DNA from 3 places in the Sporosarcina sp. FSL K6-6792 genome. Region 2 is predicted to be linked to each of the others. Evidence: riboswitches for the same ligand, from Rfam matches in the RefSeq annotation. Region 2 holds a riboswitch; each other region holds the start of a gene.
The links. A riboswitch is a leader RNA that binds a small molecule or an ion and turns the genes downstream of it on or off. The one in region 2 is predicted to bind lysine.

Region 1: another riboswitch for lysine. It lies ahead of dapA (4-hydroxy-tetrahydrodipicolinate synthase); the one in region 2 lies ahead of MKZ26_RS09335 (Na+/H+ antiporter NhaC family protein).
Region 3: another riboswitch for lysine. It lies ahead of MKZ26_RS06220 (aspartate kinase); the one in region 2 lies ahead of MKZ26_RS09335 (Na+/H+ antiporter NhaC family protein).

The regions. Positions count from the first base shown of each region.
Region 1 is NZ_JBBOSA010000001.1:2,369,386-2,379,444, reverse strand. Features, by position in the region: gene pstA (phosphate ABC transporter permease PstA) at 1-402, shown strand, start outside; gene pstB (phosphate ABC transporter ATP-binding protein PstB) at 479-1,249, shown strand; gene phoU (phosphate signaling complex protein PhoU) at 1,269-1,922, shown strand; gene MKZ26_RS11620 (DUF4256 domain-containing protein) at 2,038-2,604, shown strand; gene dapA (4-hydroxy-tetrahydrodipicolinate synthase) at 2,710-3,594, opposite strand; lysine riboswitch at 3,717-3,894, opposite strand; gene MKZ26_RS11610 (M48 family metallopeptidase) at 4,492-5,145, shown strand; gene MKZ26_RS11605 (hypothetical protein) at 5,391-5,633, shown strand; gene istA (IS21 family transposase) at 5,713-7,260, shown strand; gene istB (IS21-like element helper ATPase IstB) at 7,257-8,003, shown strand; gene MKZ26_RS11590 (alpha/beta fold hydrolase) at 8,042-8,821, shown strand; gene MKZ26_RS11585 (aminoglycoside phosphotransferase family protein) at 8,888-9,847, shown strand.
Region 2 is NZ_JBBOSA010000001.1:1,931,736-1,941,794, reverse strand. Features, by position in the region: gene MKZ26_RS09370 (cysteine desulfurase) at 1-223, shown strand, start outside; gene sufU (Fe-S cluster assembly sulfur transfer protein SufU) at 213-653, shown strand; gene sufB (Fe-S cluster assembly protein SufB) at 676-2,073, shown strand; gene MKZ26_RS09355 (DUF72 domain-containing protein) at 2,978-3,841, shown strand; gene MKZ26_RS09350 (sulfite exporter TauE/SafE family protein) at 3,841-4,665, shown strand; gene MKZ26_RS09345 (bifunctional metallophosphatase/5'-nucleotidase) at 4,669-6,045, shown strand; gene yunB (sporulation protein YunB) at 6,087-6,848, shown strand; lysine riboswitch at 6,904-7,085, shown strand; gene MKZ26_RS09335 (Na+/H+ antiporter NhaC family protein) at 7,229-8,800, shown strand; gene MKZ26_RS09330 (ABC transporter substrate-binding protein) at 9,200-10,059, shown strand, end outside.
Region 3 is NZ_JBBOSA010000001.1:1,291,046-1,301,104, forward strand. Features, by position in the region: gene rph (ribonuclease PH) at 1-390, opposite strand, end outside; gene racE (glutamate racemase) at 491-1,285, opposite strand; gene MKZ26_RS06185 (MarR family winged helix-turn-helix transcriptional regulator) at 1,295-1,750, opposite strand; gene MKZ26_RS06190 (helix-turn-helix domain-containing protein) at 1,955-2,179, opposite strand; gene MKZ26_RS06195 (acyl-CoA thioesterase) at 2,252-2,695, opposite strand; gene sdhB (succinate dehydrogenase iron-sulfur subunit) at 2,834-3,640, opposite strand; gene sdhA (succinate dehydrogenase flavoprotein subunit) at 3,646-5,400, opposite strand; gene MKZ26_RS06210 (succinate dehydrogenase cytochrome b558 subunit) at 5,521-6,129, opposite strand; gene MKZ26_RS06215 (DUF2507 domain-containing protein) at 6,367-6,783, shown strand; gene MKZ26_RS06220 (aspartate kinase) at 7,295-8,512, opposite strand; lysine riboswitch at 8,603-8,782, opposite strand; gene uvrC (excinuclease ABC subunit UvrC) at 8,831-10,059, opposite strand, start outside.

The sequences.
Region 1 (10,059 bases), 440 kb from region 2:
TTGCCTGTCATCATCCGAACAACAGAAGAAGCATTGAAAACAGTACCGGCTTCCTATCGTGAAGGTTCGTTAGCACTTGGAACAACGAAGCTACAAACCTTATACAAGGTGATTTTACCTAATGCCATGCCGGGGATATTATCGGGTATCATCCTCTCTGTTGGACGAATTGTTGGGGAGTCAGCTGCTATTTTCTTAACAGCCGGAACTGTTGCTGCCATGCCAAATGGAATCTTTTCTTCGGCTCGAACGTTAACGGTTCATTCCTATTTAGTCACACAAGAATCGGGAGACATTGAACTTGCTGCAGCAGTGGGGATCGTCTTAATCGTTCTCATTTTGATCATCAACCTTTCAGCAACCTACATATCAAAAAAGTTAAACAAAGGAACCAACAAATAAGGAGTGCTTATCAATGAGTACAGCAGTAATGGAACCAGCAATCACACAAAATCAAGTAGGAAAGGTATTTGCGCATATGGAGCAACATAAAGTAGGTACATCGAAAATTAATGTAACGGATTTGAATTTATTCTATGGTGAGAAACAAGCGCTGTTCGGCGTCGATCTTGCTATTCGTGCAAATGAGGTTACTGCTTTAATCGGTCCTTCAGGTTGTGGCAAATCCACTTTTTTACGAACATTAAACCGAATGAATGATTTAATTGATGGTGTGAAAATTACAGGTGAAGTTGTCATTGATCAGGAAAAAATTTATAATTCAAGTGATGTAATTAAATTACGCACAAAAGTGGGAATGGTATTTCAAAAACCAAATTTATTCCCAATGAGCATTTACGATAATGTTGCCTATGGTCCAAAGGGGCAAGGCATAAAAAATAAAAAAGAATTAAATCGAATTGTGGAAGAAAGTTTACGCGGAGCCGCGATTTGGGAAGAGGTAAAAGACCGTCTTAAAACATCAGCACTAGGTTTGTCTGGTGGTCAGCAACAACGTGTTTGCATTGCACGTGCCATTGCAATGAAACCAGATGTTATATTAATGGACGAGCCTACTTCCGCACTCGACCCGATTTCTACATTAAAAGTCGAAGAACTAATCACGAAATTGAAAAAAGAGTATACGATTGTTATTGTTACTCATAACATGCAACAAGCTGCACGAATCTCTGATAAAACAGCGTTTTTCTTAAATGGAGAAGTTGTTGAATACGATGATACAGATAATATTTTCTCTACGCCAAAAGATCAAAGAACCGAAGATTATGTCACAGGTCGATTCGGATAACAGGGGGTAACAAAGGATCATGCGTGAAAACTTCGAGAAAAATTTAGAGGAATTAAAAAGTAAAATCACCGAAATGGGTGAACTATCAATTATTGCCTTAGAAAAATCAGTTAAAGCCTTGAAAACACAAGATGTTGAAATTGCTATAAAAACCATAGAGGGAGATACAGCAATAGATAAACTTGAAGTGGAAATTAACCAGTTTGCAATCTGGATTATGGCAAAAGAAGCGCCTGTTTCAAGGGATTTACGCGAAATTATTGGTGTACTTAAAATTTCGTCTGAAATTGAACGGATTGCGGATTTTGCCGTAAATATTGCAAAATCAACCATTAAGATTGGTCAGGCAACATCTTTACTGGAACTTACACATATAGAGAAGATGAATAAACTATCAATTGAAATGCTCCGAAAAGCACTCCAATCTTTTTTGGAGGAAAATATGGTACTTGCTAAAGAAGTTGGCGACTTAGAGGATGAAGTGGATCAATGCAGTCGTGAAAACTATAAAAAACTGACTACGTATCTAAGTGAACATCCAGAAGAAACAAATCAGCTTGTTCAATTATTATTTGTAAATCGTTATCTTGAAAGAACAGCAGACCATATCACAAATATCGCTGAAAGCGCAGCGTATTTGATTAAAGGTCAAATATATGATTTCAATTCATAAAAATAAACCGGAGGAGAAAAATGAAAATTTTTCTCCTCCGGTTTTATTTAAGGTAGCTCGTTATAAAAATTAAGGGTATTCTATACATAATGAAAAAGTAGGGGAGGAAACTAGTATGACAAAGAGAAATAAGGAGTTGTCACTAGAACAAGGTGAAGAATTACTCGAAATATTGAAAGCTCGTTTTGAGAAAAACATGAATCGCCATAAAGAACTTGAATGGAGTAAAGTCCAAGCGAAGTTGGAAGCGAATACTGAAAAACTATGGTCGCTTAATGAGATGGAAATAACCGGTGGTGAACCGGATGTAGTTGGTCATGATAAAAAGTCGGACGAATATATTTTTTATGACTGTTCAATAGAAAGCCCTAAAGGTCGTAGAAGCGTTTGTTACGACCTTGAAGCGTTGGAGTCAAGAAAAAAGCATAAACCAGAAAATAATGCTCTTGATATGGCTTCCGACATGGGCATTGAGCTTTTAACGGAAGAACAATACCGGGAGTTGCAGGAACTTGGAAAGTTCGATATGAAAACATCGAGCTGGGTGCAAACACCTGCTAATATTAGAAAACTCGGTGGGGCTATCTTTTGTGATTGGCGCTACGACACTGTCTTCGTGTATCACAATGGAGCAGAATCCTACTATGCTGCCAGGGGGTTCCGTGGCTCGCTGAGGGTCTAAATTTTGCACCCACTAAGCTTATAGACGATGAGATAGAGTGATGGGTGCCAGGTTCTTATTGATTTGTGAATTGTTTTAGAACCTGGTACCCTTCACAATGGTTTATTAAGAAGTTACTTTTTCATGGATATCTAGTGTTCGTTGTAGTGAACTTAGTTGTTCATCGTTTAAAGGAATCATAGGTAAGCGGACACCACCGACAGGGATTCCTTTTAAATTCAAAGCTGCTTTTACAGGTGATGGATTTGGAGCAGCAAAAAGCGCTTTCATTATTGGTAGTAGTCTACGATGATCCCTAGCTGCCTCTTGAATATTACCGCTTTTGAAATGTTTAATCATCGTTTGCATTTCACTTCCTATAATATGGGATGCTACAGAAATAACACCTGTTCCACCAATTGATAACACTGGGATTGTTAAACCGTCATCACCGCTATACAATGAAAAATCTTCAGGTGTATGAGTAATAATTTCGACCATCGCATCTAAATCACCGCTTGCCTCTTTAATAGAAACGATATTAGGTATTTTTGAAAGGCGAATGACTGTTTCAGCAGATATGTTGACAACACTGCGTCCGGGAACATTATAAAGTATAATCGGTAAAGATGTGACCTCCGAAATTGTCTTAAAGTGTTGATATAATCCTTCTTGAGATGGGTTGTTATAGTATGGCGCAACGAGCATAATACCATCGACACCTACATCTTCTGCAAGTATTGTTAGTTCAATTGATGCTTTTGTGTTGTTCGAGCCTGTACCAGCAATCACCGGAACTCTGCCATTCACAACGTCCACTGTAAACTTAAATAATTTGACCTTTTCTTCTTCTGTTAACGTCGGAGACTCTCCTGTTGTACCAGATACCACTAAGCCATCTGTTCCATTAGCAATTAAATAATTAATTAAGTTTTTTGTAGCTTGAAAATCAATTTCACCATTTTCATCAAAAGGAGTCACCATAGCAGTTAATACTTGTCCGAAATTCATTATTTCTCCACATCCTATAATTTATTTTAAAAAAATAGAGGAAGAAGGGCAGTTAGTGAATGAACGCAAAAAAGCAACAACAAGGGCTCGTTGTTGCAGTAGAAATAATAAATTATTTCTTTGCATAAGATAGCCCTCCATATAGTTTCCTATATGACAATTCTGTGTTTATTCAACACAGAACCAGCTTCAAGAAAATGAGATTCTCTCCACTTCGGCAAATTCCCCTTTCCACAAATGTCACAGGATCTCATCATCCTCCACGTGTGTACTGATGGTCTTTGCGCCTCTATCCTTACTTCAAAATTTTTGAAATAAGTGAATTTCTAATTAGACAAACCTTACCTCTATTCTAACGCAATTGCAAGGGAAAGGTGTCGAGTTCTAGAAAGGTTCTGAATTTAATGGGGACTTGATATTCTTTTAAATGTTATCACGTCTATTGATGACCCATTTATTTGAATAAAATACTAGTGAGAAGGGCTTGATGACCTTCATTTTCACTGGACTATTTCGGGTACTCTTGAACGTTGCATAATGTGCTTCTTGCTTACTTTTAAGAAAGACTATGCATCTAATCATGTGATGCCTAATAGAAAGTGACACTTCTTTACTATTAAAAAAGAGAAAATCATAAAGAAAGTTTCAGCCGACAAAATTGTATCTTTGGCGGATTATATCCAGATAAGAAGAACTGCTGTTCTTTCGTCCCAAAAAGCAGTTGTACACGAAGCGCCTGAATTACTCTACGGAGCGTTTGTTGCCAGAATGGTTAATACACACTAAGATGAATGTATCAGGAAGCGAATCGATGGATTGTGGCTAAGAATAGAAAGAAAACAGCGGATTAGTTAATAAACAAGAGTTAGGAATAAATGTATAAAGGTGATGTTAGTTATGAAAGTTGAAATTGAAAATGAAATTATAGAATTTAATATTCAGTATGGAAATAGGAAGAAGCTAGCGATTCAGATAGATTCGTTTGGTTTCATAACCGTTAAAGCTCCAAATGGCACAAGTAAAGAAATGATTGTCAGTGCAATAGAAAGTAAAGGGAAATTGATACTGGAGAAAACCCATGAAATTGCAGTAGCTCGAGAAGCCCCTAAGGCAAGAGAGTATCACGCTCAAGGGAAGTTCTTATACCTTGGGAAAGACCATTTTCTTCATGAGTTAATAGATAGTAGTGAGTTAAATGAAGAGGTACTTAAAAGAAATCTCAAGAAGTTCTATATCGCCAGCTGTAGGACGATTATAGAAGAACGGATAAAAATATATCAAAAACAACTAAAAGTAAAGCCTAAAATCATCGAAATCGTAGAGTCTAAAGCCAAGTGGGGTAGTTGTAGTTCGGATAAAAAGCTAACTTTTAATTATCGTCTAGCTATGGCTCCGGTTGAAGTCATCGATTATGTGATAATCCATGAACTTTGTCATATACATCATATGAATCATGATCGCTCATTTTGGAGACGTGTCGGAAGTATTATGCCGGATTATAAAGAGAAGGAAGAGTATTTGGCGAGGCATGGGTATTCAATGTCACTTTAATAAAAACGATCACATTTCGAAATGTGATCGTTTTTTTGTGTTCGAAAACGTATTCTCTATTGTTCTTGGTGATGTTTTACTTGTAGTTCCCCGATGGTTGAGGTCACAACTTACTTCAATTTGGTTAAATTGGAAGAGGTGAACAGATCCAGGGGATTTTAATCAATTTATAAAATTCGCATTGTTTTCTGCGAATTTAAATTAGTTTATGGTATTATTTACCTTGTATGGGAAGGGGGGAAGACATGAAAACTGAAAAAATCATTAAGACCACATTAGAGATAGTAGGTTTTCCGTTTGTAATGGCAAACATGTATTTTGATAAGAAGAATAGGGTAAGAGAAATAGGTGATTTAGTAAATATAAAAGATAGGGTAGTTCATACTGTTGTTTCTGAATGTGAAGAGGCTAAATGTACTGTAATATTAGACGCGGGGTTAAGTGTAACCGCTATACTAAAAGAGACAGTTTTCGCTCGAATGCCTTGAACACTTTCGCCAACAATCATGCCATCTAGTAAGCTAGGATTATTAGTTTACTGGAGGTAAGGACTTGGAGGAAAAGTTAGTGTTATACATCGAAATTCAGCAACTATACAAACGGAAAATGAAGATTGCACAGATTGCAAAACATTTGAAAGTAACGCGTGGAACTGTTTATAAGTATTTGAATATGTCATTTGAGGAAGCACAAGAATATTTGGGGAATCCTTTGAAGAAACCTAAGAAATTGGATCCCTACAAGGATTGGGTTGTCGCATGGCTAGAAGAATACCCACATTTAAGTGCAGCACAAATTCAAGATTGGTTAATCGAGCGCTATCCTGATTTGGTAATCGGAGAAAGCACAGTTCGTACCTATGTAAAAGAGATCCGTGAGATTTATCAAATTGAGAAAAAAGCGATTGTTAGGCAATATGAGGCCGTTCCTGAACAGCCGATGGGCAAACAGATACAGGTGGATTGGGGAGAAACAAGACAGAAAACGACGACGAAAAAAGAAGTGAAATTATACTTCATTGCCTTTGTTTTAGCACATTCGCGGTATAAGTACATGGAGTGGCAAGACCGACCTTTCACTACGAAGGATGCCATTCGTTGTCATGAAAATGCCTTTCGCTTTTTGGGTGGTCGTACGGAAGAAATTGTGTATGACCAAGATCACTTACTATCAGTCAGCGAAAACGCTGGGGATATCGTGTTAACAGCAGAATTCCAAGCGTATGTAAAAGATCAAAAGTTCCGTGTTCATTTATGTCGAAAAGCCGATCCTGAATCAAAAGGAATGATTGAAAATGTAGTGAAATACATAAAGGGAAATTTCGCAGACAGCCGTGTTTTTAAAGATATTGAGGACTGGAATGAACGTGCGCTCCAGTGGTTGGAACGCACAGGAAATAAAAATGTGCATAACACAACAAAAAAGAGCCCAGTCGAAGTGTTTCTCGTCGAAAAGCAACACTTAGAACCAGTCTCTTCACTACTTTCAAATGAAAGTACACATGCATATATTATAACAAGAAATGTAGGCAAGGACAATACGATTCGCTTTGCGTCCAACCGTTACTCAGTTCCATTAGGAACTTATGGAGTATCACCAGAGAATCAGGTTGTTTTAGACATACAAGGTGAGCAACAAGATACGTTGGTTATTCGTAAGCAGTCAAACGGTGAAGTGCTGGCCGAACATCAAATTAGTAGCGAAAAAGGAAAGCTTATTCAAAATCGTAATCATACCCGAGACCGTTCTAAAGGAATTGAAGAGTTAAAGAAAACCGTCATTTCATATTTTGAAGAACAAGAAGACGCATTGATGTATGTGGACGAAATTTGTATGAAATACGTGCGTTATCGTAGAGATCAATTAATAATTCTACAAAAGGTGATTAAAGAAGAACCCGAATGGATTGATTCAGCACTTCAAAAGTGTATGCGTGAAAAATTATATAGTGCGAATGACTTTAGAGACGTAGTGCGTTACTTGAAGCAATCGAATCTAGAGGAATCAGCCCTACTCCATGAGCAACAGAATGTTTCAATGACTCCAACGAATATTCAAGTAGAAACACGCCCCTTAGAAACGTATACACGAATTCTAGGAGGGATTGTCTCATGAATAAAACGGTGAAAGACTTACAGAATCATTTTCGTCAGCTACGGCTGTCAGAAACGGCAGAGGAGCTCCCGCAGCTCCTTCGCGAAGCTGAAAAAGAATCATGGACTTACTTAGAATTTTTGGAAGCTATCACATCATTTGAGCTAGGCAAACGCGAGGAAAAAAGTATAGGACGTCGTATTAAATGGGCGCGCTTCCCCTACATTAAAACGTTACAAGAATTTCAAGTAGAGGAGCAAACAGCTCTTACATCTCGTCAACTGACACAGTTACAAGAGTTCAGCTGGTTAGAGCAGCAATACAACTTAATCTTATTAGGCCCACCTGGTGTTGGCAAAACATTTCTAGCGATAGGGTTAGGCTTAGAGGCTATTCATAAAGGGTTCCAAGTGTACTTTGTGACAATGGGAGAATTAATTCAGCTTCTGAAAACCCAAGAATTTGCGCATAAATCGCAGGTTCAAATGAAACGACTTCAAACATCTGATTTAGTGATTATTGATGATTTAATGTACATGGCAATGGATCAGCGTGAGGCAAATCTATTCTTCCAGCTCATCAATTATCTATACGAACGAAGTTCGATTATTCTAACGTCGAATAAGAGCCCAGAACAATGGACGGAGTTAATGGGGGATCAAGGGATTATGACAGCCATTCTAGATCGGCTGTTACATCGTGTCGAAGTGATTCACATGAATAGTGATAGCTATCGAATGAAAAATAGGCAGCATATATTTTAAGCGAAAGTGTTCATTTCAAACGAGCAGAAACTGTCGTTTTGACCTTGACGGTTACATTAAGTTGCTGTTCAATTGATTGGTATTATATTCAGCCTCAATTATCTAAGTTTTGCAGGGTAATCTCATTTGATAGAGCGGGATATGGTTGGAGCACTGCAATAGAGAAAGCATACACAAGCGAAGATGTTGTTAGTGATTTATCGGAGATTTTAGAGAAACTTCAAATAAATCCACCATATATCTTAGTAGGACATTCCTTTGGGGGTCTAAATATGCGATTATTTGCTAGTAAATATCCAAATAAGGTAGCAGCTTTAATCTTAATTGATTCTGTACATGAAAATAGATATTTGAGTGCTGAATGGGACACTGTTCGAAGGAAAATGCATAGGAAAAATCTGAAGTTATTCAAGTTCGGTTATCTCACCAGTGGTTTAGGGCTTCCGAAATTATTAAAACTTCCTGTTGGAAGAAAACAACTTCCAGAACCATATCAGAAGTATATTAAGTATATAGGATACCGTTCAAAATCTTATGAAGCTGTTTTTAAGGAATTTCTATATAGCGAAAAATCTGCTATGCAACTTAAAAAGTCCGAACCACTGAATTTAAACTTATCCGTAACAATTTTAAGTTCTAATAATATAGACCCAATTTGGATTAAACAACAAAAACTTCTTAGTAATTTGACAAATAATACTGTGCAAATTAAAACTAACAATAATCATTCAATACATTTAGAAAACCCAGAATTAGTTATAGATACTATAAGCAGAGCTGTAAAACAGTTAGATGACAATATGTCTTTGTTGTGCTAAGGGATATGTAATCACATTAATCACTGGTGTCGCGTAGTTGTGAGTAGGAGAAAAAGATGCAGTAAATTGAAATCTAGTGCTTGTGAAAATATAAAAAGGTATTTTGAGTTGTTTGGGCCGTGTGTATCTTTCGCTAAGGAGAAGGGAGAAGGAATACTCTTGGGAACCCCTTTATGTATCGTGGATTGGGTAGAACAAAATGAAGTTATGGATGATCTATTAATTCAAGGAGACACCTTAACCATGCAGCCAATGGATCATGGATTTGAAGCTGAAGTCATGAAGATATGTTCAGGTAAAGATAGCTTTGTATTGAAAGTATGGAGTAAGAGTTCCAAACCCGATATTAGTTTTCAATATCGATTATTGAATGTCCTATTGGAACGAGGAGTATCAGTCTCTAAACCATTAGGCTGGGGGATAAATCTAAACGGAGATAAGGTGTTGTTAACAACATTTGACGGAATACCTGCGCTTAAAGCAAACGAAAAGAAAATGACAAAGATTGCAAATATCTTATCAAAAATACATCAAATTCCCGTTAAAGAGATTGGAAATATAAAACTTCCAAAGTACGATTTCATTGACTATTTTTTTCCTGGAGTAAGAGAACACTCTGACATATATAAAGCATTGATTTCTCTTGTTCAAACAACCCAAATAAAGCAAGAACATATTATTCGTGGCGATTTTCATGTGAATAACATTATGGAGGAAAATGACCAGTATACTGTAATCGATTGGACGAATGGGCAATTAGGGGACCCGAGATATGATTTTGCGTGGTCACTTACTTTACTAAAAATATATGTCTCAGAGAGATATGCTTATGTGTTTCGTTCTGCTTATCTTTTAGAAAATGATATTCAGCAGAAGGAACTTGAAGTTTTTGAAGCCTTGGCTTGTCTCAGGTGGCTCGTGCTTAATAGAAGTGGTGGGGTACCCAGAGATTCTAATACAATAGAAAGAGTAAAAGGTTTAGTGACAAATAATCCTTCTTTAAAAGAATTTGAGTTTACTATATAAAAGGAAGGGGGTGATTATTTCCCTTTCCTTTTATATAGTCATACGCAACGAATGTCAAAATAGATATGTAGCTCTAGAAATGAAGACAGTTACATCTTAATTTATTCTACCGTCAGCACCCAACGCAGGTTGGATGAGTTACATGGTTGGAGATCTAATTATATATTAATGAGGAATCAAACCCAAAAAAAATAATCTCTTTACTATAACTG
Region 2 (10,059 bases):
TTTTAATCTGAACGATGTCCATCCACATGACGTTGCAACCGTGCTCGATATGCATGGTATTGCCGTCAGAGCAGGTCACCACTGTGCTCAGCCGCTTATGAAATGGCTCAATGTATCATCCACGGCACGCGCAAGCTTCTATATTTATAATACGGAAGCTGACGTTGACCGCCTCGTGGACGGACTCCGTATCGCAAAGGAGTATTTCGCAGATGTCTACTAACAAATTAGATCAGTTATATCGTTCGGTCATCATGGACCATTATAAAAACCCTAGAAATAAAGGCGTCATCGAAGAAAGTAGCATAACTGTCGATATGAATAATCCGACATGTGGCGATGTAATCCATCTGACTTTACAAATAGATGATGGCATTGTTCAAAATGCAAAATTTGAAGGCGATGGCTGTTCAATTTCAATGGCATCCGCGTCGATGATGACGCAGATTGTTAAAGGTAAAAAAGTGGATGAAGCATTAAAAGCGGCCTCTATCTTTTCGGACATGATGCTGGGCAAAGATGTTGACGACTCCATCGACCTAGGTGATATTGAAGCACTTGCGGGAGTATCGAAATTTCCTGCCCGTATTAAATGTGCAACATTGGCATGGAAGGCGATGGAAAAGGGAGTCGGAAATGACTCCGAACAGTAACTAAAAGGACGGAGGAATAGTAATGGCTAAAAAAATGCCGGATATCGGCGATTACAAATATGGGTTTGCTGACAAAGACGTTTCCATTTTCCGTTCGGAACGTGGTTTGACTAAGGAAATCGTTGAAGAAATTTCAGGTATGAAGAACGAACCTCAATGGATGCTTGACTACCGCCTGAAATCATTGGAAATGTTCTACAAAATGCCAATGCCACAATGGGGTGGAGATCTAAATTCCCTTAAATTTGACGAGATTACTTACTATGTTAAACCTTCTGAAGGGGCGGAACGCTCTTGGGATGAAGTACCAGAAGAAATCAAGCGTACGTTTGATAAACTTGGTATTCCTGAAGCTGAACAAAAATACCTTGCAGGTGTTTCTGCACAATACGAATCTGAAGTTGTTTACCATAATATGAAACAAGAACTTGTCGACCTTGGAATTGTATTTAAAGATACAGATTCAGCACTAAAGGAAGACGAAGAACTGTTCAAAAAGTATTGGGGAACAATCATTCCAAACTCAGATAACAAGTTCGCTGCATTGAACTCGGCTGTATGGTCAGGCGGTTCGTTCATCTATGTACCACCGGGCGTTAAAGTTGAAACTCCACTTCAAGCCTATTTCCGTATTAACTCGGAAAACATGGGTCAGTTCGAGCGTACTATGATTATTGTTGATGAAGGAGCAAGCGTCCATTACGTTGAAGGATGTACTGCACCTGTTTATACAACGAATTCACTTCACAGTGCTGTCGTTGAAATCATTGTTAAAAAAGATGCGTATTGCCGTTATACAACAATCCAAAACTGGGCAAATAACGTTTACAATCTTGTAACGAAGCGTGCAGTTTGTGACGCAAACGCAACAATGGAATGGATTGACGGGAACATCGGCTCTAAATTGACGATGAAATACCCTGCAATCATTCTTAAAGGCGAAGGCGCTCGTGGTATGACACTTTCTATTGCACTTGCAGGAAAAGGTCAGCATCAGGATGCTGGAGCGAAAATGCATCACCTTGCACCAAATACGTCTTCTACAATCGTGTCGAAATCAATTTCACAACACGGTGGTAAAGTAACGTATCGCGGAATCGTTCACTTTGGACGTAAAGCAGATGGCGCACGCGCGAACATCGAGTGTGACACGCTGATTATGGATGACTTGTCGACATCTGACACGATTCCATATAACGAAATCCTGAATGATAACATTTCACTTGAACATGAAGCGAAAGTTTCTAAAGTATCAGAAGAACAGCTCTTCTACTTGATGAGCCGCGGAGTTCCTGAACTTGAAGCAACTGAAATGATCGTTATGGGCTTCATCGAACCATTCACAAAAGAATTGCCGATGGAATATGCTGTAGAAATGAACCGTCTTATCAAGTTTGAGATGGAAGGTTCAATCGGGTAATTATCATATCGAAAAAACCGGCCACTAGGGTCGGTTTTTTCGTCTTTACATATATAGTCTGTCACACCTGTTTATAAACTAAAATTCACCAGTGAATGACGTGATCACCTACTTGGCGCTACGTGTATAGTTGCATTTGGATTGCTTTGGATTGAATGACGTCTATACCATTATCGAGAGCTCTGGATGTGTAGGGATGCGACATTGTCGCATCCCTACACACTCTTTTCGGTAATCGTATGGTGGCCCTTCATCCGGCGCGCTCCAAATGCATAAGTACACGAAGTGCAGATGCTTTTTGGGACGAAAGAATAGCTGGCTTCTTACCTGGAGAAAAGCCGCCAAAGATGCAATTTTGGCAGCTGAAACTTTCTATAGGGTTTTCCCTTTTGTATTAGTGAAGAAGTGTCACTTTCTATAAGGTATCACATGATTGCATGCATACTCTTTGCTAAAAGTAAGTAAGGAGCACATTGTACAATGTGCAAAAGTGCCCGAAATTGCATCTTCGGGCACTTACAATCTCTATAGAAAATCATCTATTCGTTTCTTTTTAACATAACTGCACTTTTCACTCGAACATTGTAGGTACGCGACAGGCAACTATTCGCAACAGGATTACTGAAAAAAGTGTAACTAGAAGTGACGGAGTCATTTTTAGCCATACATGCCTCACGGTAAATGTGTCGTGATTAATTCGCCGAAAGCGAACCGAAAATGATCCAGTGAAAATGGATTTTCCCAAGCCCTACTCGCCAGTATTTCATGCAAATAAATGGTTAATCAACAGAAGTGATATTTGGCACTACTTATTTAGAATTAACTAGGTGGTATACTTCATCAAATCTGTTGTCTAAATATGTTAATATAGATAGTACCGATTCATTTGAAAGGAGGCAGAGGAATGATCCAAATCGGATTAACCGGTTGGGGTGACCATCCGGACGTATATAACTCTTCCTCTTCGAAGAAAGAAAAATTACTTGATTATAGTGCACACTTTCCAATCGTCGAACTGGATGCTACTTTTTATGCCATTCAGCCGGAGCGTAATATTCGCAAATGGATTAAAGAAACGCCAGATAACTTCCGATTCATTGTCAAGGCATACCAGGGTATGACTGGGCATCATCGGGGTGAACTCCCGTATGCATCTGTGGATGAAATGTACAATCTTTTCCGGCTATCGGTTACACCACTTCAAGAAGCAGGCAAACTCGCGATGATTCTTGTCCAATTCCCTCCATGGTTTGACTGTACAAAAGAGAATGTTGAGGAAATTTGCTTCGTTTGCGCTAAATTGCATGGATTCGATATCGCCGTTGAATTTAGGCATCAGTCATGGTATTCACCCAAATTTCAACTAGAAACTCTGTCTTTTTTGAAGAAACTGAACGTAATTCACTCGGTGTGCGATGAACCGCAAGCAGGGCAGGGGAGTATTCCGCTAATAGCAAATACCACTCGTCCGGATAAGGTTCTTGTTAGATTGCACGGCCGTAATGTAGCAGGGTGGCGCAACACTACGGGTGATGATAAAGCATGGCGTAAAGTGAGATATCTGTATAACTACAATGACACTGAGCTGAAGGAGATTCAATCAGCTGTTCAAAAATTAAAACAAGAAACGAATGAGGTTTTCGTCATTTTCAACAATAATTCCGGCGGACATGCAGCACAAAACGCGAAACATTTTCAAAAAATGTTCAATATCAACTACGAAAGTCTGACGCCGAAGCAGCTCGACTTTTTTGAAGGAGAATTTTGATGGAATTTATTTTATTGGCCGTTATCGGTCTAGCATCTGGAATTGTTGGGGCACTTGTCGGATTAGGTGGTGGTATCATTCTGGTGCCAGCAACACTTTACGTTGGCATTAACCTTGGTTTAATCGATGGAATTACACCGCAAACCGTCGTTGGGCTATCTGTTATTATGATGATCTTTACGGGCTTGGCGTCGACAATTTCTTATATGAAGACAAAAACAATTGATTTCAAAAGTGGGTTCATCTTTTTCTTAGGAAGTGTTCCCGGGACACTTATCGGTGCATTTGTAAATAAAGGACTTGACCTGCCATCATTCAATCTCTATTTTGGTATTTTACTTATTCTATTATCGACGCTTCTTCTGGTACGTAAATATTTGAAACCGGTCAGCTGGTTTGTCAATCACGGTAAAAAAAGAACTTTCATAGATAATACAGAGCAGACTTTTGTTTACGGCTATCCTGTTTGGTTTGCATTACTACTGTCATTTGTTGTTGGCTTTTCATCAGGTCTTTTCGGCATCGGCGGAGGTTCAATCCTCGTACCAGCGATGATTCTACTCTTCTTATTCCCACCTCATGTCGCAGTCGGTACATCCATGTTCATGGTGTTTTTATCAGCTCTCGTCAACTCAATCACGCATATTTCTCTTGGCAATGTACCGTGGCTTTATACGATTCCAGTCATTCCAGCAGCTTATATCGGGGCTAAAATAGGTGCTCGGTTAAATCAGAAGATGAAATCGGAAACGCTTGTTGTTGCACTGCGAATTATCCTGCTCTTACTAGGAATCAGATCGATTATTGACGGACTTATGGGGTGACATATGAATCACAAGGTTGAAACAATTCATTTCTATCATACAAATGATATCCACAGTCATTTTGAAAGCTGGCCGCAAATTAGTAGGCTTCTTTGTGACAAAAAGCGCGAGCATTTAATAGAAGGAGATGCTTGTTACCATTTTGACATCGGAGATCACGTTGATCGTTCTCATCCATTTACGGAAGGGACGAAAGGTCAAGGAAACATCCAATTGTTGAATGAAGCAGGCTATGATGCGGTAACAATCGGCAACAACGAAGGAATTACCATGTCGAAAGAGGCTTTATCTACTCTTTATAAGGATGCCAAGTTCGATGTCATTCTAAGTAATTTATACGAAGAAGATGGTAGTCGTCCAAAATGGTTGTTACCTTATAGAATCTACGTTACTGAGCAAGGGACAAGAATTGGTGTTATAGGAGCTACTGCAGAATATAAAGCCTTCTATTTGAAGCTCGGCTGGCAAGTGACGGCGCCTCGCCAAAATTTAAAGCTTGTTGCTGAAAGCATTGCTGCTGAGACGGATGTAATTGTTTGTCTATCACATATGGGAATCCATGAAGATGAAAAGCTTGCAGAAGAATGTTCAGAAATCGATGTCATTTTAGGCGCGCATACGCATCATCTATTTCATGACGGCAAATTGATTGGTAATACACTTTTGGCTGCAACAGGTAAATACGGTGAGTATGTTGGTCATGTAACCGTGAAATTTAACACGGATGCTAAAGAACTTTTACAAATGGATGCGGAACTTGTCAGGACAGATTCGATTGAAAGCAATGAAAAAGATATTGAAAAAGTAAATGATCTAATCAAAATAGGAAAGCAGGCAATGGAGGAACAAGTTTTTTATAATCCTTCTCACTTATCTCAAAATCTATTTGATGTTAGTTCGCTGTCCTCTTTCTTTGGTAGAGCGCTCATTGCTTATTCACAAGCGGATTGTGCCATGTTTAACGCAGGAATATTTCTAGGTAGTCTCGAAAAGGGGTGGGTGACAAAAGAGGATTTACATTCACTTCTACCTCATCCAATCAATTTATGTCTCATTACACTCGATGGATCAGAATTGAAAGAAGTCTATGAGCTGTCATTAACGAAAGAGTGGCCGCAAATTGAAATCAAAGGACTTGGTTTCCGTGGCTCGTTAATGGGTGCGATGATTCATGAAAGACTTTATAAAAATAGAAATGATCAGCTTTTTGCGGGCAATCGGGAGGTTGTATCAGGTCAAAAATATACACTTGCAACACTGGATATGTTCACTTTCGGTTTTTTCTTTCCATCGCTTAAACATGCAGAAATAGAGTACTATATGCCTGAATTAATCAGGGATGTGCTTGGTTGGTACGGAACCACACTAATTAAAGAATGAACGACTAGCTTCCTGCATAACGTATAGTAGGAGGAGTCGTCTTGAGATTTCACGGCCAAGTTACTAGAAAATCCAGGAAGAAAAAACGCAAATTGTTACCCCTTCTTATTCCTGCAATTCTTATCGCAATTGCCCTTTTTATTTACATTATTAATGCAAGGCTTGCCCCAATTTATATTCAATATGCAGAGGTACAGACAGAAAAAATCGCGGCCCATGTTATCAATAAAGCCATCAATTCAAGGACTGCCAATGTACTTGATGTCAATGATATCATTGTAAACGTCCCGAACGATTCTAAAGGGATGGTGAAATTCAACACTGAAATCATCAACAGAGTATTAGCGGAGACACATGGTCTTGTCGAGTCCCATCTTCAACAGGCTGAAGCGGGCAATCTAGCCTTATTACCAACAGATGAGATAGAATTTGATTCGCAAGCAATGAAACGTGAAGAGGGAATTGTCTTTTTTGTCCCTCTTGCTCAAGCGGCAAATATTCCATTACTAGGAAACTTAGGGCCTAAAATACCGATTCGTTTTCATGTCATAGGTCAAGTACAAGCGACTATAGATACAAAAATTAGTGAATTTGGTATTAACAATGCCGTTGTTGAAGTGAATATATTATTAACAGTAAATGTCCAAATCATTGTCCCACTTGCAACAAAGCAAAGTGTAGTGACACAGAAGATTCCGGTAGCTATGGGACTAATTCAATCAACAGTACCTCAAATCTATACGACTGGTGGTGGGGATCCGCCATCGGTCGAAGTTCCAGCCCCTCCCGCGATAGAGGAATGAAAAGGGACTTGAAAATGCTGTGGATAACTGATAGGCTAGTAGAGGATTGAAATATCGATTGGGTAGAGGCTGCATTGCTTATTAGTCACACACGCGAGATTGACACCGATGACCGTGTGTAAAAGGAAGCTTTGCCGAAGTTTGGTAAGATCGTCGGGATCTATCAGGCTGGGGTTATTCCGAATAGGGATAACACTGTCATACATTCTTGAACATGTATGATGAGCTACAAGTCGTGAGTTAGATAAGCAGTATTAGTTATCCAACAAACGAAACGTAGATAAAGCCGGCTCCTGATGCACTCTGCTGAGTGTAATTAGTAGCCGTTTTTTTATTCCCCCTATACAGGGCCTCAACCCGACTAAATGGAGGAATAGTAGATGATAGGAACATGGGTATCAATTTTACCACCACTAATCGCAATTATTATGGTGTTTGCAACTAAACGGGTGCTGTTGTCGCTCGGAGCAGGAATAGTCTCAGGTGCTCTGCTGGCGGCGTCGTTCGGACCTGTTGAATCATTAAAAAATTTATGGGAGTCAGTTAAGGCTACATTTTGGGATGGTGGACTGAATACAGGGAACATTTACATTATCCTTTTCATCCTTCTATTAGGGGTTATCACTGCATTTGTTAGTTTATCCGGTGGAAGCAGGGCATTTGCAGAATGGGCAGTGCGGCACATCAAAACAAAACGTGGTGCAAAACTGCTCACAGTATTTCTCGGTATAGCTATTTTTGTGGATGACTATTTCAATGCATTGGCAGTTGGCCAAATTGCTCGTCCGATTACAGATCAGCATCGAGTTTCAAGAGCAAAACTAGCTTATTTCATCGATTCAACCTCAGCACCGATTTGTGTCATTTCACCAATTTCAAGTTGGGGTGCCTTTTTAATCGGCCAACTTGCACTTATATTTGGTGGTGCTGCAGCGATTAGCTATTCACCACTATCTGCCTTCATTATGATGGCGCCTATGAATTTTTACGTTATCGCAACACTTGCAATGGTATTTTTCCTTGCGTGGACTAATTTTGATATATTCGAAATGAAGAAACATGAACAACGTGCTACAGAAACAGGTCAATTGTTTGATCCTGCTAAAACAATTCCAGGTCAGTTAAAAGAAGACTTCCCAGTACACGCACATGGCCGCGTTCGAGATTTAGTCGCACCTATCGTCACACTTGTTGCAGTGACATTTGCGGTTATGATTTGGACAGGTTATTTAGCCGGCGGATCAATGAACCTTTTGTCAATCTTTGAAAATACAGATGTTGCTCTGTCATTACTTTCTGGCGGAATTGCAGCTACACTACTTGCAGGTATTTTGTATATTTTACAGATGAAAAACAATGAAACGGCGAGTCTCTCTCTTATGGGCAGTGCAGTAATAAACGGTTCGAAGGCAATGATGCCACCTGTTTTGATACTGATCTTTGCTTGGTCTCTTTCGTTCTTAATCGGAAAAATGGATACGGGCATATTCTTATCTGACGTTGTATTGAAATCGAATATACCAGTTAGCTTCCTTCCCGTTATCATGTTTGTCCTTGCTTGTCTTATGGCATTTTCGACAGGAACTTCTTGGGGATCGTTTGGGATTCTTATGCCAATTGCCGGAACAATAATGATTGAAGCGTCACCAGAAATGTTGCTGCCAGCGCTTGCGGCAGTTCTTGCGGGAGCGGTTTTCGGTGATCACGCTTCACCGATTTCTGACACAACGATTCTATCTTCTACAGGTGCAGGCTGTAACCATATAGATCACGTTGCGACACAGTTTCCTTATGCATTAATCTGTGCATTGGTGGCCACAATGGGCTACATCATCTTAGGTATCACAGGCTCCATATGGATAGGTCTAGTTGGTGTTATTGTTATTCTTGTAGTATTGTTTTCTGTTTGGACGATGAAAGCTAAAAAAGAGGCAACACAGCTGTCTTTATAATAGTAAATGATTGGAAGCGGTGAACTTTTTACCGCTTCTTTATTATGTATAAAATAGTTTTCTAACAAAAAAATGTTTTGACAATAGTCAGATAGGTATATATACTAGGCGTTAAGACTAAAGTAATCAGAAAATGGTGAACTTCCATTCAATGGTTAGTTAAAAGTATTAGGAAAGGATGATATTGAATAACTGATCTTTCTATTAACTGTTAGACTTATCCGAAGAAATTAAACTCCGGAAGATGAGAACTGAAAACTCTCTATAGACCGAATAGAAAGTTTGTTTTACAATAGGCATGTAAGCGGAAACAAAATGATATCTTTCGGAATGCTAAATCGTTTGTCGTACTAGTTCGATTTAAATTGTCGGAAGTATCAATCAAAAGGGGGATTTTATATGAAATTGAAAAAGTTTGCAAGTGTATTTGCCGCTTCCGCTCTAGCAGTCGGATTGTTGGCAGGGTGTGGTGCAGGGGACAAAGCTGAGGAAGGAAGCACAGGTGGATCTAAGGGCGGCGATACGATTAAAATCGGAGTCAACCTTGAATTATCAGGTGCTGTTGCCTCTTATGGTACTTCCGAACTATCAGGGATTGAACTTGCAGTTGAAGAAATTAACGCTGCAGGCGGTATTGATGGCAAGGAAATTGAACTTGTCAAAGTCGATAATAAGTCTGAGCCTGCCGAAGCAACGAGTGCAGCGCTTAAATTGATCACTCAGGATAAAGTAATTGCAATCATCGGAGCAGCTACAAGTGGTGCTACTGTTGCACAGGCTGAAATCGCTAATGGCAACGAAACACCACTTATCAGTCCATCTGGGACAAGCCCGAATGTAACAGTAAAAGATAACGGGGACGTTAATGAATTCGTATTCCGTACGTCATTTATTGACCCATTCCAAGGAACGGTTGCAGCAAACTTTGCAGCGAATGATCTTGGTGTTAAAAACGTAGCCATTTTCTCTGATAATGCAAGCGATTATTCAAAAGGTCTTGCATCATCATTCAAAAAAGACTTTGAAGCTGCAGGTGGTAAAATTGTTGCTGAAGAATCTTACGTAGGTAAAGATTCTGATTTCCGTTCAACTCTTACACGTATTAAAGCAGCAAATCCTGAATTCATTTTCATCCCTGGATACTATGAAGAAGTAGGATTGATTGTTAAACAGGCTCGTGAAATGGGTATCACTGTTCCACTTATGGGAGCAGATGGTTGGGATTCTCCAATTCTACTTGAACTTGCCGGTGCAGAAGC
Region 3 (10,059 bases), 640 kb from region 2:
AATCGACGCTGTACGCGTACCACCATCTGCCTGGATAACGTCACAGTCCACCCAGATAGTTCGTTCACCAAGCGTCTCCAAATCGATGACAGCGCGCAGTGCACGGCCTATCAAGCGCTGTATTTCCATCGTACGTCCGCTAACCTTACCTTTTGAAGCTTCACGTTGCGTTCTTTGTCCAGTAGCGCGTGGCAACATAGAATATTCCGCTGTTATCCAGCCTTTTCCGCTATTACGTAAAAAATGTGGAACCCGTTCTTCTATAGATGCTGTGCAAATCACCTTCGTATTTCCGACCGTAATAAGAACTGAGCCTTCGGGGTGAATTAAATAATCTGTTTCAATTGTTACCGGCCTAATCATGTCGGCCATTCTTCCATCATGTCTCATATCGTGTACCCTCCATCATTCAGATTGCGCATTCATCTTATCATATCTCATTTCATATACGCAAAAACCCGGATGTCCAAATCTGGACATTCCGGGTTTCTTACAATTCAATATAGCTTACATTAGGCTTTTCAATCGACAACCAGTCTTCAACAATGCCTTGAAAAGTTTCTGACTCCCCTGTTGTATAAAAAACAGGTGCCACTACGCTGTCAGCAATGCGCTCAATACCTTTAGAAAGTAGAATACGTTCAACATCACACACTGTTTCTACCGCGGATGAAATAATTTTTACATTATTCGGAAGGGAGGTTGTAATATGTTGCTGCAATAATGGATAATGTGTACACCCCAATATCGCCGCATCAAAATCTTTCCCCTCAAGTTCACGGAGTGTACGGTCAACAATGATGCCTGCATTATCTGACTTATACTGACCACTTTCGACAATTGGAACAAATTCAGGACACGCAAGTGAGTAAACCATCGCATTCGGTGAAAGAACATGGATTGCATCATTATAAGCGCCACTTTTAATCGTTCCAGCAGTCCCAAGCACAGCAATTTTTCCCGCCACGGACGCATTAACTGCAGCCCGTGCACCTGGCACGATAACGCCGATGACAGGAAATGAAAATCGTGCTCGGATATCATCGAGTGCAACAGCCGTAGCCGTATTGCAAGCAATGACAAGCATTTTTATACCCATTTCGGAAAGTGCTGATGCCATCTCCATAGTAAACTCCCGGACTTCGTCAATCGGCCGGGGCCCATATGGACAACGAGCATCATCCCCTATATAGACAATGGGTTCATGTGGTAGTCGATTGAGCATCTCTTTAACCACGGTTAGCCCGCCGACGCCCGAATCAATTACTCCAATTGGTGCTTCCACTAAAATCCCTCAATCCTTTTTCATCTCTTGATGTAGTTTACTCAGCAAATCTGAGAAGTCCTTCACTTGTTGTTCATCGAAGTCTACTAACACCGAATTCAAATAATGACGGCGTTTATCAATTACTTCTTCGATTACCCGTTCACCTTCGCTAAGAAGATGAATTCGGACAACACGGCGATCTTGATCATTGCGGACACGCTTCACAAGCGAGTTCTTTTCCATCCGATCGACCAAATCAGTCGTAGTACTGAATGCGAGGAACATCTTGTTCGACAAATCCCCAATCGTCATATCTCCATGTTCAAATAGCCACTGTAAAGCAACGAATTGAGGTGGAGTGATTGTATAATTACTAAGAATTCTACGGCCTTGTTGTTTGATGATTGCTGCAACATACCGTAATTCTTTCTCCATATGTGCAACTTCATCTGTATATTGAATTTTTGGTGGGTTATTTTCCATCAACTGAACCAGCTCCCTGAAAACAAATACTGTCTACCTATTGTCCCCCTTTTTTGCGCTTATGGCAATACCTAATAAATTGATGGTAAAAAACGTTAAAAAAAAGCTGTTTGAGAGCTGCATAATGCAGATCAAACAGCTACTGTTACAAGTCATCATTCACCTACACTCGGCTATGATCACCCTTCATCATTAACACCTGCTTCAACGCAATTGTAACTCTCCCAACCGTAACAATTCGATTACCGCTTGTGCTCTGCCGGAAACACCTAGCTTTTGAATTGTGTTCGAAATATGGTTGCGAACAGTCTTTTCGCTGATTCCGAGCCGCCCCGCAATATCTTTTGTCGTTTGATCTTCAACGAGCAGATTAAAAATTTCTCGCTCTCTTGCCGTAAGCAAAGAACGGTTTTTAGAGTCCTCTATCAAGACGCGCCCTCCTATCCACTTTCACTTTAAAATATGTGAAGAGGCGGCGAGCTGTGCCGGCTACATGGTGATTTAGTTAACAAAAAGTATTTTCTCCTCTTCAGACCACGCAACACCTTTGCCCGTCTGTCTTCCAATCTGAACCATCGTACCTCGTCCTGTGAAGACGATATCATCTTTACTGTTCTTCGCCATATAGTGAATATCAACAGAACTGTTACCAACTGCGGCAGCTTTAACGAATATTTCCAACTTTTCATCAAAAAAGACTTGCTTCAAAAAATCACATTGCAAATCAGCAACGACCGGAAAATTTTCACCCTTTGGATCAAGCCAATTATTCATAAGTCTAATCTCTTTTAAAAACTCAATCCTCGCATGCTCAAAATAAATAAATGGGACCGTGTTGTTCAAATGACCATACATGTCCGTCTCAGAAAAACGAACGGATATAGGTACAGAAAACTTGAATTCCGATTCCCATGTCGACAACTCTTTTATGTACACTGCTTTCACTCACCAAACATCTCCTCTTCTAAAATGAATACTCATTCATCTATTCTATCAAATACCCCCTAATAAATGAAGGTGCTAAACAAAAATAGAAAAAAGCCCCGCCAAGGCATAATGCCGTAGCGAGGCTAGGGACTGAAATCAGTCCACCATATGGTCACTTCCGAAGAAGTTTTTGAACATTTGTACGTTCGTTGCACGGTTCATTGCTGCAATCGAAGTAGTCAAAGGAATTCCTTTTGGACATGCAACTACACAGTTTTGTGAGTTACCACATTCGCCAATTCCACCGTCTGTCATAATCGTAGCCAGACGTTCGTCTTTGTTCATTGCACCAGTTGGATGCGAGTTGAACAGCCGTACTTGTGATAGCAGTGCAGGTCCCATGAAGTTCGTATTGTCGTTAACGTTCGGGCATGCTTCAAGACATACACCGCACGTCATACATTTTGAAAGTTCATATGCCCATTGGCGTTTACGCTCAGGCATACGAGGTCCTTCACCAAGGTCATATGTGCCGTCAATCGGAACCCATGCCTTAATTTTTTTCAACGAATCAAACATGAATTCTCTGTCAACAATCAAGTCGCGAACGACCGGGAATGTCTTCATTGGTTCAAGTTTAATCGGCTGAGTAAACTGATCTACAAGTGCCGTACAAGATTGGCGTGGACGTCCGTTGATAACCATTGAACATGCCCCACAAACCTCTTCCAAACAGCTCATTTCCCAGTTAACTGGTGTTGTTTGCTTACCTTCTGCGTTGACCGGGTTACGACGAATTTCCATTAAAGCAGAAATGACGTTCATATTCGGTCTATATTCTAATTCAAAACTTTCCCAATAAGGTTGTGATTCAGCAGTATCCTGACGTCGAATTTCAAAACGAACCGTTTTCTGTGACGTCTGCTGTTCACGTTCTTGTACTGCCGTATTGTTCTCGCTCATTTAGGTCAATCTCCTTTCTTCGCGGAGTAATCGCGTGTACGTGGTGGAATCAAGGAAACATCTACTTCTTCATAATGGAAGATTGGTGCAGAATGTCCATCGAATTTCGCCATCGTCGTTTTCAAGAAGTTCTCATCATCACGATTCGGGAAGTCCGGTTTGTAATGGGCTCCACGGCTTTCATTACGGTTAAGTGCACCAAGAGTGATAACACGAGCCAAGTATAGCATGTTTTTCAGTTGGCGCGTAAATGTTGCACCTTGGTTAGACCATAGTTGTGTATCCGTAATGTTGATGTTTTCATAACGCTCAAGAAGCTCAACGATTTTATCGTCTGTCGCTTGTAGTCTGTCATTGTAACGAACTACTGTTACGTTATCAGTCATCCACTCGCCGAGTTCTTTATGAAGAACATAAGCGTTTTCAGTACCGTTCATTTTAAGCGTATCATCCCACTTCTGCTGCTCTTCTTTCACTGCTGCGTCGAAGATTGTAGAAGGAAGGTCCACTACAGAACGTTTCAAACCTTTCATGTAATGAATAGCGTTCGGTCCTGCGACCATACCGCCGTAAATTGCTGAAAGGAGTGAGTTTGCGCCAAGACGGTTTGCACCGTGCTGTGAATAATCACATTCACCCGCCGCGAATAGACCTGGAATACTTGTTTGCTGATTATAGTCAACCCATAGTCCGCCCATTGAATAGTGAACAGCCGGGAAGATTTTCATCGGTAATTTACGTGGATCGTCGCCTGTGAATTTCTCATAGATTTCGATGATTCCACCAAGCTTAATATCAAGCTCTTTTGGATCCTTATGGGAAAGGTCCAGATACACCATGTTTTCACCGTTGATACCAAGTTTTTGGTTAACACAAACGTCAAATATTTCACGTGTTGCGATATCACGCGGTACTAGGTTACCGTAATCCGGATACTTTTCTTCAAGGAAGTACCAAGGCTTGCCGTCTTTATAAGTCCAGACACGTCCACCCTCACCACGTGCCGATTCACTCATAAGACGCAGTTTATCGTCTCCTGGAATTGCTGTTGGGTGAATTTGTATGAATTCACCATTCGCGTAGTGTGCACCTTGCTGATAAACGATAGAAGCTGCAGAACCTGTATTGATGACAGAGTTTGTCGTTTTCCCGAAAATGATTCCAGGTCCACCTGTTGCCATAATGACTGCATCACCTTTAAAGGCTTGAATCTCCATCGTTTTCATGTTTTGCGCTTTAATACCGCGACAAACGCCTTCTTCATCAAGAACAACACCAAGGAATTCCCAGTGTTCGTATTTCGTAACAAGTCCAGCAACTTCATGGCTTCGAACTTGCTCGTCTAATGCGTAAAGGAGCTGCTGTCCTGTCGTCGCACCAGCGAAAGCTGTACGGTGATGCATTGTACCTCCGAAACGTCGGAAATCCAACAATCCTTCTGGCGTACGGTTGAACATAACGCCCATCCGGTCTAATAGACTGATGATTCCTGGTGCTGCATCCGTCATTGCCTTAACTGGTGGTTGATTCGCAAGGAAGTCTCCGCCGTATACAGAGTCATCGAAATGAATGTCAGGTGAGTCGCCTTCCCCTTTTGTATTTACTGCACCATTAATGCCGCCTTGTGCACATACAGAGTGGGAACGTTTAACCGGAACAATTGAGAACAAGTCAACCGGCGTACCTTCTTCAGCGGCTTTGATAGTTGCCATCAGGCCGGCTAGTCCACCGCCGACGACAATCAATCTGCTTTTTGCCATTATTGTTTCACTCCTCAAATTATAGGTGATCTCGTAGTCATTTAGTTAAGTTGTTATTCAATTACGCCTCGGCGTAATTGCGTCCAGATTTGAATCAGCAGGGATTTCTGCTGATTCAAATTAAACAAATGCAAGTAGTGCTTGTATACCGATTACAGAAAGCACTAGGAATATTGCCATTGAGATATACGTAACGATGGTTTGTGAACGTGGAGATTGTGTAATTCCCCAGCTTACTAGGAATGACCAAACGCCGTTCGCCAAGTGGAATGTAGCTGCAAGGACACCTGCAATGTAGAACGCAAGCATGAATGGACTCGATAAGATGTCAGCCATCATATCGTAGTCCACATCAGCTCCCAATGCTTTTTGAACTCTTGTTTGGAAGATGTGCCATGCGATGAACACGACTAGGAATACTCCTGTAATTCGTTGTAGCATAAACATCCAGTTTCGGAAAGTCCCGTAACGCTTTACGTTATTTTTTGCTGTGAAAGCTATGTACACACCATAGAACGCATGGAACATAAGTGGGATGTAGATGATGAACCATTCAAGAAACAGTACGAACGGTAAGTTACCCATGAAATTGGATGCAGTGTTGAATGCCTCTGGGCCGCGTGTGGCAAAATGGTTAATCACTAAGTGTTGGGCAACAAAAAGCCCCACTGGAATGATTCCGAGCAGTGAATGAAGACGACGCAAATAAAAATCTGATTCTCTCGACAAGTCTTTTACCCTCCTTTATTAACTGAGTCCTTCAGTGCGCCTCTGTCATCATTTCGACATGAAGCGACCGTTGACGACGTACCTCTTCGTGGTACAATATTATGACATAACCATTGTACTCCTCAGTTTTGAAGAGGTCAAGACGATGTGGGCTTTTCGACACGCCCGAATTTAATATATTATTATTCTCTTGGATTCACTAACGCTATCATTTAACCGAAAGGGTTGAATATTCGATTGGAAAATACTACATATGATTCACCAACCCGTTTTGGCTATGAAATTTTACGAGATCACGTGTTGCCAAGTATCCTCGGGAAACATGAAGATGAAATCCTCTATTGGACCGGAAAAGAAGTAGCTCGAAAATTCCCGATTTTTGGTGTTGATGAACTTCCTGAGTTCTTTCAAGAAGCCGGATGGGGGCCCCTTCATCTCGAAAAGACGTTGAAAGACGAGGCTTTTTATTCTTTAAAAAATGATTTCGCTACAAATGCCCAAAACAGATCTTGCCAACTTGAAGCCGGTTTCATTGCACAACAGTACCAGAAATTTAGTGGATTGCTCACTGAGTGCTACGGAGAATTTAACGCAAAGGATGGTCTCATCCATTTCCAAGTCAAATGGGACTTAAAAACGAAAGTTGAGGCATGAAAAAGAAGATGCATCCTTTAAATCGGGCGCATCTTCTTTTTCATACAACTAATCTATATATGTTGAACTATTGATTCTATATGATCTCCAGCGAAGGCATCTCCATGCGCCGTTCGTTGTTCAGAGATTTCTTTATGTCAACATATATAACTAAAAATAACCAGTAAATTACTGCTTATTTTCATGATGAAACACCCTATGTACAGTTTCCGTTGGGTTGCACCTCTCGCAGTTTTCTCGTTAATCGTATAAGGGGCTTTTGGGAACGAATCCATAACCACTTTCCAAAATCCATAATAGAGCAGCCAAATATAGGATTTTGGCTGCTGGATCCATCTATATAGCATTTCCTTTTTGATTTTAAGGAAGTGTCACTTTCTATATGGAAGTGCACTGTAACTTGTATAGTCTTAGCTAAAATTTGCAAAGAAGGCTTTATTAAAAGTGATAGAGTATCCTTTTTCTTCAGGCACTTGCAATAAAATGGTTAACCAATAGACAAAAAAATATTTCAGTCGTTGTCTAACCCGAATTGTTTATGAAGCGCCGCCACCGCTATTTCCATATCGGATTCTGGAATGACTACGGATACCTTGATTTCAGACGTACTAACCATTTTCACAGGAACTGATGCACTACGGAGTATCTCAAACATTTGTGCAGCGACTCCTGGGTTGGATACCATTCCACTTCCAACGATCGAAACTTTCGCAAGACCCACTTCAAAGTCGGCTCTGTTGTAACCAAGAGCTTCTTTTTCCGTCTCTAAAACATTAATAGCTTCTGCAAAATCCTCTTTCTTAATGGAAAATGACACAGACGGCTGTACGCCTTCCATAATTGTCTGGACGATAATATCGACGTTAACATGGTGATCCGCAAGTGCAGTGAATATATTCGCAAGCGAGCCATTGTATGGAACGTCATACATAACTGTAATCCGAATGATATCTCTTTCAAAGGCGATGCCCCGAACAATTAAATTGTTTTCCAAATCAATTTCCTCCTTGATAATCGTTCCTTCACCTTCCATATGTGCAGGTCTGACCCGAAGCGGCATTTGATGGTTCTTGGCAAACTCAACCGCTCTTGGGTGAAGTACTCCTGCACCTAAATTCGCGATTTCAAGCATTTCATCATATGATATTTCCTCAAGCTTCTTCGCTTGTCCAATTAATCTTGGATCTGTCGTAAATACCCCTTCAACATCTGTGTAAATATCACAGATAGCTGCATCTATTGCAATCGCAATCGCCACAGCACTTGTATCAGATCCCCCGCGACCAAGTGTTGTCAACTCACCTGAGCTGTCAGCACCTTGAAAGCCGGTAATCACTGCAACAGCACCCGATTCAAGCGTCGATACAACCTTATCTGCATGGACTTGCTCGATTCGCGCATTGCCGTGAACTGACTCTGTCGTTACACCCGCTTGCCACCCTGTATATGAGCGAGCTTCCAAACCTTGTGCCGCAATTGCCATCGCTAAAAGGGATGCTGTTACTTGCTCACCTGTCGCAAGTAGCATATCAAGTTCGCGGCGGCCCGCTTTCGGATTAACTTCCACGGCGAGCTTTAGAAGTTCATCCGTTGTTTTCCCCATTGCAGATACGATAACCGCAACTTGATTCCCCCGACTTACCTCACCTTGTACAAGCTTTGCAGCGCGTGCAATCCTCTCGGGGTTCGCAACTGAAGTGCCACCAAATTTCATTACAATTCGTTCCATGATTTTCCCTCCAATTTCCGCCTGAACGCAAAAACGGCCCTCATAAGTATGAGAGCCGGTCCGATTGGAGCGCTCGCCGAAGAGCCGCCCCGTTCAGATAGCTCTCCAGGTATTTTTATACCTGACAGACTTCCATTTATTCAATGGAAATCCAGCAGGACAATCGTGACAGCCGATTGGTCCGCTTCGGCGAATACTCCTTTCAATCCCGTTCATCAGGCTGCCGCCTTCCGGAGATTTACTATTGGTATCCGCACCTCTATCTTCACTACATATGCAATTTTTAGTGAAAAAACTCAGTGCGTTCACTCTATCACATTACTTCTCTTCTCGCAATGCCTCTTCACGGAAATACGTTTCCACTGATTCTGCAACCACCTTCGGCAAGCCCGCTTGTTGCAGCTCTTCAACGGATGCTTCACGAATCTTTTTCATAGACTCAAAGTGTTTGAGTAATAATGTTTTTCGTTTCGGTCCGACGCCTGGTAATCCATCGAGCGCTGATGTCAATGAATTCGTTTCGCGCCGTTGCCTGTGGAACGTAATTGCAAACCTGTGCACTTCGTCTTGAATTCTCTGCAACAAGTAAAATGCTTCACTCGTTCTCTTTAGCGGGATCATTTCAATCGGATTGCCATAGAGAAGTTGCGCCGTCTGGTGTTTATCGTCCTTCGCAAGTCCAGCAATTGGAATCGACAAGTTCAACTCATCTTCAATGATTTCCCTGGCCGCTTCCATATGACCTTTACCACCATCTATAACGATTAGGTCAGGTAATGGCAAATCATCCTTTAGCACACGGATATAACGCCGCCTTACAACCTCACGCATCGCCGCGTAGTCATCGTGTGCAGCTGCAGTCTTCGTCTTATACTTTCGGTAGTCTTTACGGTTCGGTTTCCCATCAAGGAATGACACCATTGCAGAGACGGCATCCGAACCGTACATATGTGAATTATCAAATGCCTCAATACGGTACGGTATGGTGATATTCATCGCCTTGCCAAGTTCTTCACATGCGCCAATTGTACGAAGTTCTTGTCGTTCAATAAGTTGGAACTTTTCTTTCAATGATATCTCGGCATTCTTGATGGCTAGATGGACGAGATCTTTCTTTTTACCGCGCTGCGGAATGAAGACATTGACATCTAGAAGTTGACGGACGATTTCACTATCCATTCCCTGAGGCAACAAGATTTCTTTCGGGATTAAATGTTTGGACTTACCGTAAAACTGTCCGATGAACGTTAGCAGTTCTTCTTCCGGTTCTTGATAAACCGGGAATAGCGATACATCCCGTTCAATTAGCTTTCCCTGCCGGACGAAAAAGACTTGAACACACATCCATCCATTGTCCACAGCAAATCCGAAGACATCACGATCAGTGAAATCACTCATCGTCATCGCCTGTTTTTCCATAATCGCTTCAATATTAACAATCTGATCGCGGTATTCTTTCGCGCGCTCAAACTCCAAATTCTCCGCAGCTGCAGCCATTTTTTCCGTCAATTCTTTTTTCACACTTTTATAACCGCCATTCAAAAAGC